DNA from 3 places in the Ruegeria sp. ABF4_144 genome. Region 3 is predicted to be linked to each of the others. Evidence: riboswitches for the same ligand, from Rfam matches in the RefSeq annotation. Region 3 holds a riboswitch; each other region holds the start of a gene.

Evidence for each region. Region 3 has a riboswitch for cobalamin ahead of nrdH (glutaredoxin-like protein NrdH). Riboswitches for the same ligand answer to the same signal wherever they lie in the genome.
Region 1: it holds a riboswitch for cobalamin, as region 3 does, so the genes downstream of both, ACXAGD_RS13645 (DUF4198 domain-containing protein) here and nrdH (glutaredoxin-like protein NrdH) in region 3, are expected to answer to the same signal.
Region 2: it holds a riboswitch for cobalamin, as region 3 does, so the genes downstream of both, ACXAGD_RS16435 (DUF1636 family protein) here and nrdH (glutaredoxin-like protein NrdH) in region 3, are expected to answer to the same signal.

Annotation. Positions count from the first base shown of each region.
Region 1 is NZ_JBSWWK010000001.1:2,728,188-2,732,626, reverse strand. It holds gene cbiQ (cobalt ECF transporter T component CbiQ) at 1-679, opposite strand, end outside; gene ACXAGD_RS13655 (cobalt ABC transporter permease) at 679-1,236, opposite strand; gene cbiM (cobalt transporter CbiM) at 1,233-1,844, opposite strand; gene ACXAGD_RS13645 (DUF4198 domain-containing protein) at 1,848-2,633, opposite strand; cobalamin riboswitch at 2,764-2,970, opposite strand; gene ACXAGD_RS13640 (hypothetical protein) at 3,482-3,688, shown strand.
Region 2 is NZ_JBSWWK010000001.1:3,283,110-3,287,548, forward strand. It holds gene ACXAGD_RS16425 (GMC oxidoreductase) at 1-527, opposite strand, end outside; gene ACXAGD_RS16430 (DUF3299 domain-containing protein) at 697-1,461, opposite strand; cobalamin riboswitch at 1,596-1,796, shown strand; gene ACXAGD_RS16435 (DUF1636 family protein) at 1,891-2,247, shown strand; gene ACXAGD_RS16440 (ABC transporter ATP-binding protein) at 2,244-3,029, shown strand; gene ACXAGD_RS16445 (ABC transporter substrate-binding protein) at 3,048-3,995, shown strand; gene ACXAGD_RS16450 (FecCD family ABC transporter permease) at 3,997-4,439, shown strand, end outside.
Region 3 is NZ_JBSWWK010000001.1:419,372-423,810, reverse strand. It holds gene ACXAGD_RS02180 (GNAT family N-acetyltransferase) at 1-647, opposite strand, end outside; cobalamin riboswitch at 970-1,161, shown strand; gene nrdH (glutaredoxin-like protein NrdH) at 1,244-1,465, shown strand; gene nrdI (class Ib ribonucleoside-diphosphate reductase assembly flavoprotein NrdI) at 1,481-1,894, shown strand; gene nrdE (class 1b ribonucleoside-diphosphate reductase subunit alpha) at 1,876-3,999, shown strand; gene nrdF (class 1b ribonucleoside-diphosphate reductase subunit beta) at 4,011-4,439, shown strand, end outside.

The DNA of each region.
Region 1 (4,439 bases), 2.3 Mb from region 3:
TACGCCCCGAAAAACCCCGGCACTTCATTGCGCCGAGGATGCGTTCCGACCGTTCGATTGCGCGCACAAGCATCATGCCAACCAGATAGCCAAAACTGCGATAGGTGTGCCAGTTCGTTCCCGGTCGAAAGCCGCGCACTTTCATTGCAGAACGCAGGCGCAGGTATTCTTCTCGCAGAACTTCGATGTAGCGGATGGTGAACATCAGCAGGTGCACAAGTTTCTCGGGGCAGCGCAGCTGGTGCAGGGCGTGGCCAAGCGTGACGGGCTCCATCGTACCGACCAGCACCATTAAGGACAGGATCACTGTATTTGCGGTCAAGGCGATCTCAATTGCTTTCCACAGACCCTGCCAACTGGCGGGAAAGCCCCAGACAGTAAATATGGGATCACCGGGCATGGAAAAGGGCAGAAGGACCAGCATGAATATGATGAACCCGTCCATCATGGCCATGCGTTTCAGCGTTTTCCGCCAGGGTAGGCGTGACATCAACAATAGGGAAAGCGACACTGTCAGCGCAGCACAGAGTGCGGGGATGGACGACAGCGAAACGGTCACGATGCCAAAAATCACCGCGGTCACGATCCGAACGCGCGGATCCAGCGGGCTGATCAGGCCTTCGCGCTGGACACCTGCCTCGGAGAGTGTCTTTTCACGAGGTCCCAGCGCGTGTGCCATCAGGCAGCCAACTTCCGGCGCGCGGCCAGATAAAAGCCCAGCCCGAACAGCCCGACAATATAGCCGATCCCGCCGAGGATGGTCTGAAGATCGTTCTGTTCGCGATAGGCCGCAATTTCTCGGCGAAGCGGGCGCATCTCGTCGCGGACGACTTTGGCAATCACCTGTTGCTGTTCGGCGTTGAAAGACGCTGCATCACCTGTGGTGGTCGCGGCAGGCGTTTCAATGGCTTCGACACCCATGATTTCGGCCACTTCCGCGGCAGGCATGGTAATTTCAGCGATGTGGCCCGCGCCGAGATCCGCGAAGAATGTATGCGTAACGGCTGAAGTTGGTGTGTAGATAAAGAACCCGTCCGCGTCTGTGACCACGCGACCCAACTCGGTCCCGTCCGGCCCGGTTACGACAACCTCGGTATCGCTTGCCATATCGCCGTTTGAAAACCCAAGTTCACCTTCAATGGCGTCGCCCGATGCAAAGACACCTGCGATGACCTTATGGGCCAGCGCGGGCAAAGGCGCGCAGCAAAAGGCCAGAATTAGAACCAGATGCTTCATGTGGTTGCCCCTTTGACAAAGAGTTCCGGCTTAACCTTGCGAGCTAGTAAAACGGCGAACCCGGTCAACACCGCTTCGATCACCATGACGGGGATATGCGCGAAAAAGACAAGCTTGGCGGCGGGCAGGAATTCATCGCCGGACAAAGCCAGCGATATGGCAACCATCCCGGTTGTGGCGGCGATAGCGAAAGCGCCCCCAACACCACCCCAGATCGCGCCGTGCAGGGGTGAGCCACTTGCGATCAGGCGGCCAAACACCATACCTGCCAGAACGGCAGGCAGTGCGATATTAAGGGTATTTATCCCCAAAACCGTCAGCCCGCCAAAGCCAAAGAAAACAGATTGCAGCAAAAGCCCGACGAACAACGCCGGGAAGGCGGCCCAGCCGAGCAACAGCCCGGCCAAGCCATTCAGGATCAAATGCACCGACGACGGACCAATGGGGACGTGGATCAGCGAGGCCACAAAAAACGTGGCCGAAAGCACCCCCGCAGTGGGGATGCGATCAAGGTCCAGCGACCTGAGACCCATTGCTATCCCACCCGCGGCAGCAACTGCGCCGCCAATGACAACCGGGTTGGACAGGGCTCCGTCGACGATGTGCATTTCTTACTCCATGTCCCAGGCGCGGATCCAGATGACCGCATCCTGGCTGAGTTCTTTGCCCTCATGCTCTGTTGCCCGGCCTGCACCAAGTGCGGCAAAGCCCCAGTAGCCGGCCTTTGGTACGCCGAACGAGAAATAGCCGTTGTCGTCAGAAATGGCGACCACAGCACCGCCGGGCATCGGCGAAACGGACGGAGTGGAGGACGCAGCGCTGTCCATGTCCGGCTCGGCGGCCATGTACTCGATCTCGATCTCGGCACCTGCAACCGGCTGGCCATCGGCCAGAACGCGTCCGGTGAAGGTCGAGCCCGCGATGACGTTGGTCGGCTTGTTCAGCGGAATGATCTCGGTCGGTAGTCCAACCGGGTTCATCCAGTCGGTCGGCAGCTCGTTGCGGTTCAGGAACGCTTTGGTGAGCTGCTGGATGTAGATATCCTCGGATTCTTCATAGTAAGGCTGAGGAACGGTAACCAACACGTAGTCGCCGGAACGTTTCACAGGAACCGAGCCCTTGAACGCCGCCCCTTCGTTTTCACCACCGGTGAAGCGAACGGGTTCCAGTGTGCCCAGCAGGTCGGTTTTTTCACCGTTGTGGATCACATAGAACTCTTGCGGCTTTTCCAGATCCATGACGTGGCCGTTTTCGAACGGGTGCCAAAAGATCAGTTTGACCGGCACATCGCCCGGTTTCTCGATCATGGTGTTGGTGGTGTATTCCAAAAGGAAATGCGCCTGCGCCATGGCAGGAATTGCCAGCGCAGCGGCAGCCGTGCAGAGCAGCTTTTTCATAAGGTCTTGTCCTTGTCCCGTTGTGCCAACCCCGGCACATAAATTTTGTTTGACGACGGGATAAACGGGACCTTGTGCCCTTTTGTGGGCACCGGCCCGACGCGCACCCCGGCATCGGTGACGCACCCCTTCCGGGGGTGCATGTCTGGCAGGTCTCCTGACTTGCAGGTCAAAGCATCGGACTGGCCTTCCCGGGAAAAAATCCCAGTGGCATATCAGCCTTGCTCGCCGCTCACAGTTGCGGGGGCAGTTGCGGCATTGGGTTGTCGTTTGACAGAACCCGCACCGCATTCCCTTTTATCCGGGCGAACCCGGAACCAAACATGCAAAAGCGCATGCCAGACTCATCCGTCGTCAGTCAACTCAAATTTTGCGGCACCTCAACGATTGCTATCTTGCACACTTTCGCGTTGCCCCTCTACCGCGAAGCCTCGCGTTCCGGTCTGGGGGCCTTGAGGATGCTGTTGGTTTTTTAGGGAGCGGGCGGAATTCAGCCGCCTTACAAGCAGCGCGACTATCTATGCCCTCTAAGAAACGCCTGACGCTTTCGTTCAGAGCCTCACTCTTTTGCGCCTGCGTCATGTTGTTCGAAGACAAAGTGGCCCGTGCCTCAGGCGCGCTATTCCCGCATTTTCTCACTCTTTTAACCCGGCTCATGGGAGTGCCAACAAATGGCGCATCCAGCGGCTGATGCTTGGGATACAACCTCGCATCCCGGGGAACGGAGAATAGCCAGATAGGGCAGAATTACATGCAGATCGAGCTAAGAGATTGTGCGTTCGAGCGCGGGGGCAAGTGGAAAGGTAGAGTAGCGAGTATTGCGCCTTCGCTCTTGCTGGGTTTTGTCGGTGGTAGCCGTCACGGCAACGACGGGGCATGCCGAGGTGATCGATAGCGCGCGGACGTCTCCGTTCATCAATGTGGTGGATGAAGACCTGGTTATCAGAGACGCCGGATCGATCGAGGCGAAACCATTGGCCGGACTGGGTTTGGTCGTCTTTGCCCTTCCGGATTGCACAAGCACCCTGACCAACACCGGCGCAGTCCAGGTTTAGGTCAGGGGCAACACCAATGCCGGCAGAGACGTCATCGAGTTGCTGGGCCTGTCTGACAGCTTCGAGAATAGTGACGCGCTGAAGATAGACGTGAATACTGCGAACGGCAGCGCGTTTTTTAACGTGGTTGAAGTTTCAGGCGCGGGTGGGATCACTGGCAGCGCGAGCAGCTCCGGGGCAGTCTTTGGGCGTGCGACAGGCAACAACGCATTCGTAGACGGGGCTATTCGACTGACGTGGGCGGCGGCAGCCTGACCGCCTCCTTGGTAGCGGTACCAATACAGTCGGCGAGGTTGGTTTGAGCTATGAGAAAGCCTTTAATCACGGGGGCAACCTTCGCCTTAAGGCGAGATCGACCCTTGGTGCCGACATATCCACACGGGCTTTGTAGGCCTCCTACGAGTGGCAGTTCTAACCCCGCGCGGGTCCCTGAAGCCGTGTGAAGGCGCACTGGCGGAATTGAGGCAGGTACGCCCCAGAAAACCTCAAGACCGCATCGTTAGCTGTTTGGACCAGTACTGCCGTGCAGACTTTTCGATTGATGGGATCCCAATGAGAAAACCAAAAAGTAATGCAATACTGCTTGGCCTCAAACCCGCTAGTGACGCCAGCTTACTTATGGACCCCGAGTTCTGCGCCCCACGTGTTGCCACGTTACAAAATCCGGACGGTCGAGGTTTTGAAGATCCGGGCCTGAAAGCGGTTCGCGACGCAAAACGTGCCGCGGACTGGTAAGCTTCTACCGGGCGTA
Region 2 (4,439 bases), 2.9 Mb from region 3:
GCACGCGCGCTTGGCAACGGAACCCAGGACTTGCTGTGATTCTGAAGCGCAACATCTGCGCGGGACTTGGCATGTTCGGGGAACGGAAACGGCGTGTTGCGGGGCAGGATATGATCCGACCCACCGCCTGCGATCTCCATCAGCAGTTCAGCCTGTTCGTAGTAGGGGGCCAGATCATCATACCCGAATGGCCAGTCCATCCCGACACCGAACCGGGACTTCAGCCGGAAGTCATCCGGGTGAAATCGCGGAGTATCGCCCCACCAGAAGTTCGAATTTCCACCAAAAACGATGAAGCTGAGCCAGTCTTTCTTGAAACCGGATGAGTTGCGCTGGGCAATATCCACTCCGGCACGCCAGCCATCACTAAGCTGCGCCGCATGCGGTCGAAATCCGCCTTTTTCGACGATGAGAATGTCCAGATCCTGCGGCAGGGCATGGGCGAAAAACATCGATGCAAAGCTGCTGCCAACAAGCACCACGTCCCATTCGCGGGACGCACCTTCTGCTAGGTCAATGCGTTTCATCTAATCACCCAGTGCCTCTGAAGAGGCTCAAACAGATGTCACTCATACACTTAAATAATGAGATTCAGGGTACCCTGAGTCAGCGCTTTGTCAAATCACCAAAGATGGTTTTTTCCATTCAGAAAAGGATCTGCGGGGCAATTCGGGGTTTCACGATCCGGCAATCATGTCATTCAGACGTCTTCGCCCCACCGGTTTTGCGCTGGCCCGCCGCACGGAGGCGGTCAGCAATGCTCTGCGTCCACTCCAGCCGGTCCCCCTGTGTTTCAAGGGTTTCGACACTGTCAGCCTCCAGCCGGAACGTCGCGCGCATGGGCATGAACCCGTCCACCACCATCATGTCCTGCTCTGACGGATCGATGGTCAGCTTTCCGGTCAGCCGGACGGGCTCGTGGACATAGCGGGGTGTCCAGTTACCATTCAACTGCACCCGGATCATCTGATTGGGCGGCGGCGGCGGCAGATGGCTGCACATCCCGCGCTGAGGCACCAGATAAGCGATCGCGTGCCCTTCAGCATCGGGCGGCCCCGGAATGGCAAACCCCGCCAGCGTCACGGTCTGACCGTCGAATTCTGGATTGCCGGCAGCACCAGCGTGATCCCGGCTTTGGGCCACGGTGTGCCGCTGATCCAGCAGCCAATCGACATCGATGCCGTCTGCGGCCAACGCCTCTTCGGTTTCGACTAACAGTTCCTGCCACTTTCGCCGCTCATCAGGGCTGCCTGCGTCCTGATGCAGCCTTCCGCGCAGGCGCACGACAAAAAGCAAATCATCGAACTGTTCAGGGCTGAGATCGCGATACGGATCGTCAAAGTTCTGAGCAGACGGGTCCTGTAAATCAGACCAGTCCAACGCAGAGCCTGGCGCGGCCAGCGCGAAAGAACCGCACAAGACCAGCGTCAAAATCGTCGCAAGATGAACCCAATATCGCATGAACAGACTCTATCGCCCTGCCGAGATCATTCCAGTGGGTTTTTTGCAAACACTGTCGTCCCTTGTTGCTTGGGTTCCGGCCGGCAACAAACGAACTCAACAAAACTTTCATATTGACGCACTGGATGATCTCGGGCAGTCAATCTGGTGATGGTTCCCCCAATTGGGGATGAAAAGGGAATACGGTGAGGTCCGCCAAACGGCGCCAACTCCGTGACTGCCCCCGCAACTGTAAGCGGTGAGCGACGCCATATACCCACTGGCCCCAAAGGCCGGGAAGGATGGCCAAGCACAGACCCGCAAGTCAGGAGACCTGCCATCAAACGATCAACCAACCCGGGGCGGGGTGTCCCGGAAGGAGGAAAAGTGACGACTGCGTTACGTTATTACATTGCAACCACCTCGCCCCGGCAATAGACGGAGCGAGCAATGGCAAACAATCCCAATCATTTCCTGCTGATTTGCGAAACCTGCAAAGGCACAGATGCCGCGAATGCGATCCGAAAAGCGCTGACGAACCGGCTTCCATCCGGTTTTGCCTTGCGCATGGTTTCCTGCATGGCGGGCTGCGGCCGACCAACAACCGTTGGATTCCAAGCTGCCGGCAAGGCGCAATACCTGTTTGGTGACATCAGCTCGTCGCAAGATGTTGACGCTCTGGCCCAATTTGCCAGGCAATTCCACGACAGCAGCGACGGCTGGACCAACGCCACTGACCGTCCGCGCGCCTTGTTCGAAAAAACCCTGGCCCGTTTACCCAGACTAACCGTGGAGGAGCACCCATGACGGACTCTGCGTTTCTGGTCGCGCGTGATCTGGAATACTACGCGCTGAATGGCGATGTCCTGCTGCAGGGCGCTTCGTTTGAACTGGACAAGGGCGCGATATTGGCCATCGCCGGGCCGAACGGAGCCGGGAAAACAACGCTTTTGAACCTGCTGTGCGGCGCGGCCGAGCTGGTTCTTGGCGACGTACTGGTTGACCGGCGCAGCGTAAAACAGATGTCGGCATCAGAGCGCGCCCGCATGATTGCCGTCGTCAGCCAACAGGAAAATCCGGATGGCCGTTTGACGTTGCGCGACTATGTTGCGTTGGGTCAGATTCCGATCCGGTCCGACAGATCCGCCGAAGCCCACGCGGTTGAGCTTGACCGGATACTGGACCTGACCGGGCTGATCGCACTGGCGGATAAACGAATGGCTCTGCTGTCCGGCGGCGAACGTCAGCGGGCCCATATCGCCCGGGCGCTGGCGCAGAACCCATCGCTGTTGTTTCTAGACGAACCCACCAACCATCTGGACCCGGACGCCAAGGGGCGGATGCTGTCGCTTGTGGCCGAGCTTGGCATCACGGTGGTGATGATCGTGCACGATCTGGTCATGATCCCCGAATTCGCCACTCATGTGGCGTTGATGAAGTCCACACGTCTGACCAGCTTTGGCCCTGTGGCCGAGGTTCTGACGCCCGCGCATGTGCGTGACACGTTCGGCGTCGACTACCTGTGTTTCCAGCACGAAGGCCGAGTGATCCCGGCGCTGGATATCCGAAGAACACCCGTTTCAAACTAAAGCAAGGACACTCCCCCAATGAAACATATCTGGTCTGCGGCCGTGATTACTGCAATGGCAGGCGGCGCATCTGCAGGTGGCATAACCGTTGATAACTGCGGCGAGCCGCTGGTTTTCGAGACTCAGCCCGAACGGCTGGTCGTACACGACATGAACATGACCGACATGGCCTTTGCCCTGGGTCTGCAGGATAAGATCGTGGGTCTGACCGGCATCACCGGCTGGTACAAGACCAGCCCTGAATTTGACACTCTGCGCGGCGACATCCCCGAGCTTGCGCCGAAATACCCGACCGTTGAAAATCTGGTCGCAGTTGAGCCCGACCTGTTCTTTGCGGGTTGGTATTACGGCATGAAGCCCGGCGGCGACGTGACCCCCGACACGCTTGAACCCTTTGGCATTAAGACCATGATCCTGACGGAAAGCTGCGTGCATCTGGACAAGGATCGCCCCGAGGCCAGCATGGACCTGCTGTTCAACGACGTTCTGCGTCTGGGCAAAGTCATGCATGTCGAGGACAAGGCCGAAGGACTGGTCGGTGGATGGAAAGAAGAGCTGGCAGCGATCGAAGCGCAGACTGCCGATCTGGCCAAACCCCGTGTCTTCCTGCTGGACGGCCCGGCGGATGCGCCCTTCACCGCTGGTAAGTTCGCCATCCCCGATGCGATGATCGCAGCCGCCGGTGGCGAGAACGTCACCCACGACATGGACACCAGCTGGGGCCGCACCTCGTGGGAGGCCGTTGCCGCCGCAAACCCGGAATTCCTTGTGCTGCTGGATTACCAAACCGGCAATGGCGCTGCGGATACGTTCAAGTTCCTGCAAGAGCACCCGGTGATGTCGCAAACCGACGCGGTCAAGAACGAGCGCTGGATTGGCCTGCGGTACGAGGAACTGACCCCAGGACCGGCAAACATCGAAGCGATCTCGAAAATGGCTCAGGCCATGCATCCGGGCCTCAACTGATATGGGCCGATTGGGCCTTGTGCTAACACTGGGGGCGGTCGTTCTGGCCGCCCTTTTGCTGATTTCGACCGTTTACGGCACCACTTCTATTCCCGCGCGGGATGCTTTTGACGCAGTGTTGCTGGGCACTGGCCTGACCGACGGCGACATGTCCGCGCTGCATCGGATCGTGTTCGACCTGCGCTTGCCGCGTGCTCTTTTCGCGGCTGTCATTGGCGCCGGGCTGGGCATCGTCGGTGTCGTTCTGCAAACCACGACACGCAACGACCTGGCTGATCCGTTTCTGTTCGGCCTGTCCTCGGGCGCGGCGGCCGGGGCGGTGTTCGTCATCACCGTAACCGGAGACATTCTGGGCTTCTGGACCCTGCCGCTGGCGGCATTTTGCGGTGGCCTCGTGGCATCAGGCATCGTGCTGGCACTGGTGCACGGCTTACGCACAAGCGC
Region 3 (4,439 bases):
CCTGTCAGATGGCGTGCGATCAGTGCTTGTGCGTCTTGGACACTGTCCGCCACGACAGGGCCGACAACATATCCCAGTCCAAAGGGTCGACAAGCCGCATACCCGGACACCTTGCCATTCCGTCGCATGACTGAAATGCGTGTATTCGAGGCCATCCAATTGACCAATGCCGCCCGGTCTCCTCCGAAGCTTCGATTTTCAACTTCGATAACGCCTTTCAGATCATCTGCCTCTGCGTCTTGCGCCCCTACAATGCCTGGTGCTTTGCCAACGATCCCCTGATGTTGAACAATGTATGCAACATCCTGAAAACCGAGTTTTTGATAGAGTGGTCTGCCAGAAACAGTAGCCACCAGCCGGATATGTCTTTCTTCTTTTTCGATCAATGACGTGACCAAGGAGCGACCCAGCCCTTGTCCTCGTTGGTCTTCCGAAACGATGACCATGTTAATCGTCGACATTTCCGGCCCGAAGTCAGATCTCAAAGCTGTGCCTATCAGCCCATAACTCTTGGTAGCCACGACGCCCTCCGAAAAGGGCAACAGCATCTCCCAGTCTTTACGCTGATGTGGCCAGCCTACGGCCGCAGATAGTTCGACACTCGGGTTTAAGTGTTCGCATCGAAATTGGGTGAGTTCAAAAGTCATAGGGCAACACCGACAGATGATAGGGATTGATGTGGTAAGCCTTTGACGAAATGACAGCTACTCAGCTGGTTTCTGCGTAAATTACTCTGCTCCTATCCACAAGTGCCTCAGCGGTTTCGAACTTGGAAAACCACCCTCACTGCTTCCCCGTTATCCTTGCGGCTAAGAGTGCAAGAAACCGTCACTGCGAGGAAACACAAGACGCGTTGAAACGACTAAAATGCGTACTGGCCGATATCTGCTGACTCGCGTAAACTTGATCAAGCCATAAAGAAAATTCCAGCCCGTCGATCTATATATTGACAATCAAATCCCACCACACCCAATATGGTGTTGCTTCGGTTCTTTCGATTCCTGTCGAAAGCTAAGAGGGAAACCGGTGAGATTCCGGCGCTGCCCCCGCAACTGTAAGCGGAGAGTTCGGCTGACTACGCCACTGAAAGCACGCTTTTGGGAAGGCCAGACCGAACGATGATCCGCAAGCCAGGAGACCTGCCGCAAGCGTGAATGATAACCACGAACGGAGGGTTCGGGGGCGTCTGACGGGCCTGTTTGCCCATGGCGTCCTCGGCTTTGATTAAAGGGACTGAGGACAAATGAGCATTACCGTATATTCCAAACCCGCCTGCGTACAATGCACTGCCACCACCCGTGCGCTGGACGCTAAAGGCATAACCTATGACGTCATCGATCTGACCCAGGACGACGGCGCCATGTCCCATGTGACCGAGCTGGGATATCGTCAGGCACCTGTCGTTGTGGCCGGCAGTGATCATTGGTCGGGTTTCCGCCCGGACATGATCGCACAACTGGCCTAATCCATGGCCACGCCGATCCCGGCGCTGGTCTATTTCTCATCGAAATCCGGAAACACCCACCGCTTTGTGACGCGGCTGGGCCTGACCTCTTTCCGCATACCGAACGGGATGGACCAGCTGCCTGACCCCAAAGGACCCTATGTTCTGATCTGCCCAACCTACGCTGATGGCGAGGGGCGCGGTGCAGTGCCGAAACAGGTGATCCGCTTTTTGAATGACCCAGCCATCCGTTCCGGGATCATAGGGGTGATCGGCACAGGCAACCGCAATTTCGGTGCGACCTACGCCCTGTCCGGTCGCATCATCGCCCAAAAATGCAACGTGCCGCTGCTCTATTCGTTCGAGCTTGCAGGCACCGACACTGACATCACCCGCGTCCGCGCCGGGCTTGAAAAACTATGGAGACATCTATGCTCGACAGCAGCGTAAACGAGCAGGACTATCACGCATTGAACGCGATGCTGAACCTCTATGATGGTGAGGGGAAGATCCGCTTTGAAGCCGACCGCATGGCCGCGCGGCAGTACTTCCTGCAGCATGTGAATCAGAACACCGTGTTCTTCCATTCTCTGGATGAAAAGTTGGGCTATCTGGTGTCCGAAGGCTATTACGAAGAGGCCGTGCTGGACCAGTATTCCAAGAACTTCATGCGCAAGATCTGGGATGCGGCCTATGCCAAGAAATTTCGGTTCCCGACCTTTCTGGGTGCGTTCAAGTATTATACCTCGTACACGCTAAAAACCCGTGACGGACAGCGATTCTTGGAACGCTATGAGGACCGCGTTGTCATGACCGCACTGGCGTTGGCGCGGGGAGATGAGGCGCTGGCCATGTCCTTCATGGAGGAGATCCTAGAAGGCCGCTTCCAGCCTGCCACGCCGACCTTCCTGAACGCGGGTAAAGCGTCGCGCGGTGAGCTGATCTCGTGCTTCCTGCTGCGGCTGGAAGACAACATGGAAAGCATCGGGCGCGGTATCAACTCGGCCCTGCAACTGTCCAAACGCGGCGGCGGCGTGGCCTTGCTGTTGACCAATATCCGCGAGCACGGCGCGCCGATTAAGGGGATCGAGAACCAGTCCTCGGGCGTAATCCCGGTGATGAAGCTGTTGGAGGACAGCTTTTCCTACGCCAACCAGCTGGGCGCGCGGCAGGGGGCCGGGGCAGTATACCTGAACGCGCACCATCCAGATATCATGCGGTTCCTCGACACCAAGCGCGAGAACGCGGACGAGAAAATCCGCATCAAGACGCTAAGCCTTGGCGTGGTGATCCCCGATATCACCTTTGAGTTGGCGAAGAAGAACGCCGACATGTACCTGTTCTCGCCGCATGACGTGGAAAAGGTTCATGGCGTGCCATTCTCGGAAATCTCAGTCACCGAGAAATACCACGAGATGGTGGATGACAAGCGCATCCGTAAATCCAAGGTCAACGCGCGTGAATTCTTCCAGACCATTGCCGAGTTGCAGTTCGAATCCGGCTATCCGTATGTGATGTTCGAGGACACGGTGAACCGGATGAACCCCATCGCGGGGCGGATCAACATGTCGAACCTGTGTTCCGAAATCTTGCAGGTCAATGAAGCATCCGAGTTCAACGATGACCTCAGCTATGCGCATCTGGGCACGGATATCTCCTGCAACCTCGGGTCGCTTAACATCGCGAAGACCATGGATGGCAACGATCTGGGTCGCACTGTCGGAGCTGCGATCCGCGCTTTGACTGCCGTGTCCGAGATGTCGGCGATCGACTCGGTGCCCTCGGTGCGTCGCGGTAATGACGAAAGCCACGCGATTGGTCTGGGGCAGATGAACCTGCATGGGTTCCTGGCGCGCGAACACATCCACTATGGCACGCCCGAGGGTGTCGAGTTCACGTCGGTTTACTTTGCCGCCGTGGCCTATCACGCGATCCGCACCTCTTGCGATCTGGCGCAGGAACGCAAGGCGTCGTTCAAGGGCTTCGAGGAATCCGACTATGCCTCGGGCACCTTCTTCGACAAATACACCACCCGCGATTGGCTGCCCGAAAGCGAGCGGGTGAAGGCGTTGTTCGAGGACATCGCCCTGCCCACACGCGAAGACTGGGCGGCGCTAAAGGCCGATGTGATGAAACACGGCCTCTATAACCGCAACCTTCAGGCCGTGCCGCCAACAGGGTCGATCAGCTACATCAACAACTCGACCTCTTCGATCCACCCGATCGTGTCCAAGATCGAGATTCGCAAAGAAGGCAAGATTGGCCGCGTTTATTACCCGGCGGCCTTCATGAACAATGACAACCTCGAATACTACCGCGATGCCTACGAGATCGGCCCCGAGGCACTGATCGACACCTATGCCGCGGCCACCGAACACGTGGATCAGGGCCTGTCGCTGACCCTGTTCTTCCCGGCCGAGGCCACCACCCGCGATATCAACCGCGCACAAATCTACGCGTGGAAGAAGGGCATCAAAACCATTTACTACATCCGCCTGCGCCAGGAGGCCCTTGAAGGGACCGAAGTGCAGGGCTGCGTATCCTGCAGTTTGTAAGGGGAACGAAAATGAAAGACATGATCCAAACCAAGATCCCCCGCGCGATCAACTGGAACCGGTTGGACGACGACAAAGACCTTGAGGTCTGGAACCGTCTGACGGTGAACTTCTGGCTGCCGGAAAAAGTGCCGCTGTCCAACGACATCCAAAGCTGGGTCACTCTGACGGACCATGAAAAGCAACTGACCATCCGCGTTTTCACCGGCTTGACCCTGCTGGACACGATCCAGAACACCGTCGGCGCGCCTGCCCTGATGCCGGACGCAGTGACCCCGCATGAAGAGGCCGTGTTGACCAACATCGCCTTCATGGAGGCGGTTCACGCGCGCAGTTATTCCTCGATCTTTTCGACGCTGTGTTCGACCAAGGAAATCGACGAGGCCTTCCGCTGGTCCGAGGAAAACCCACACCTGCAGGCCAAGGCCGAGGCCATCCTG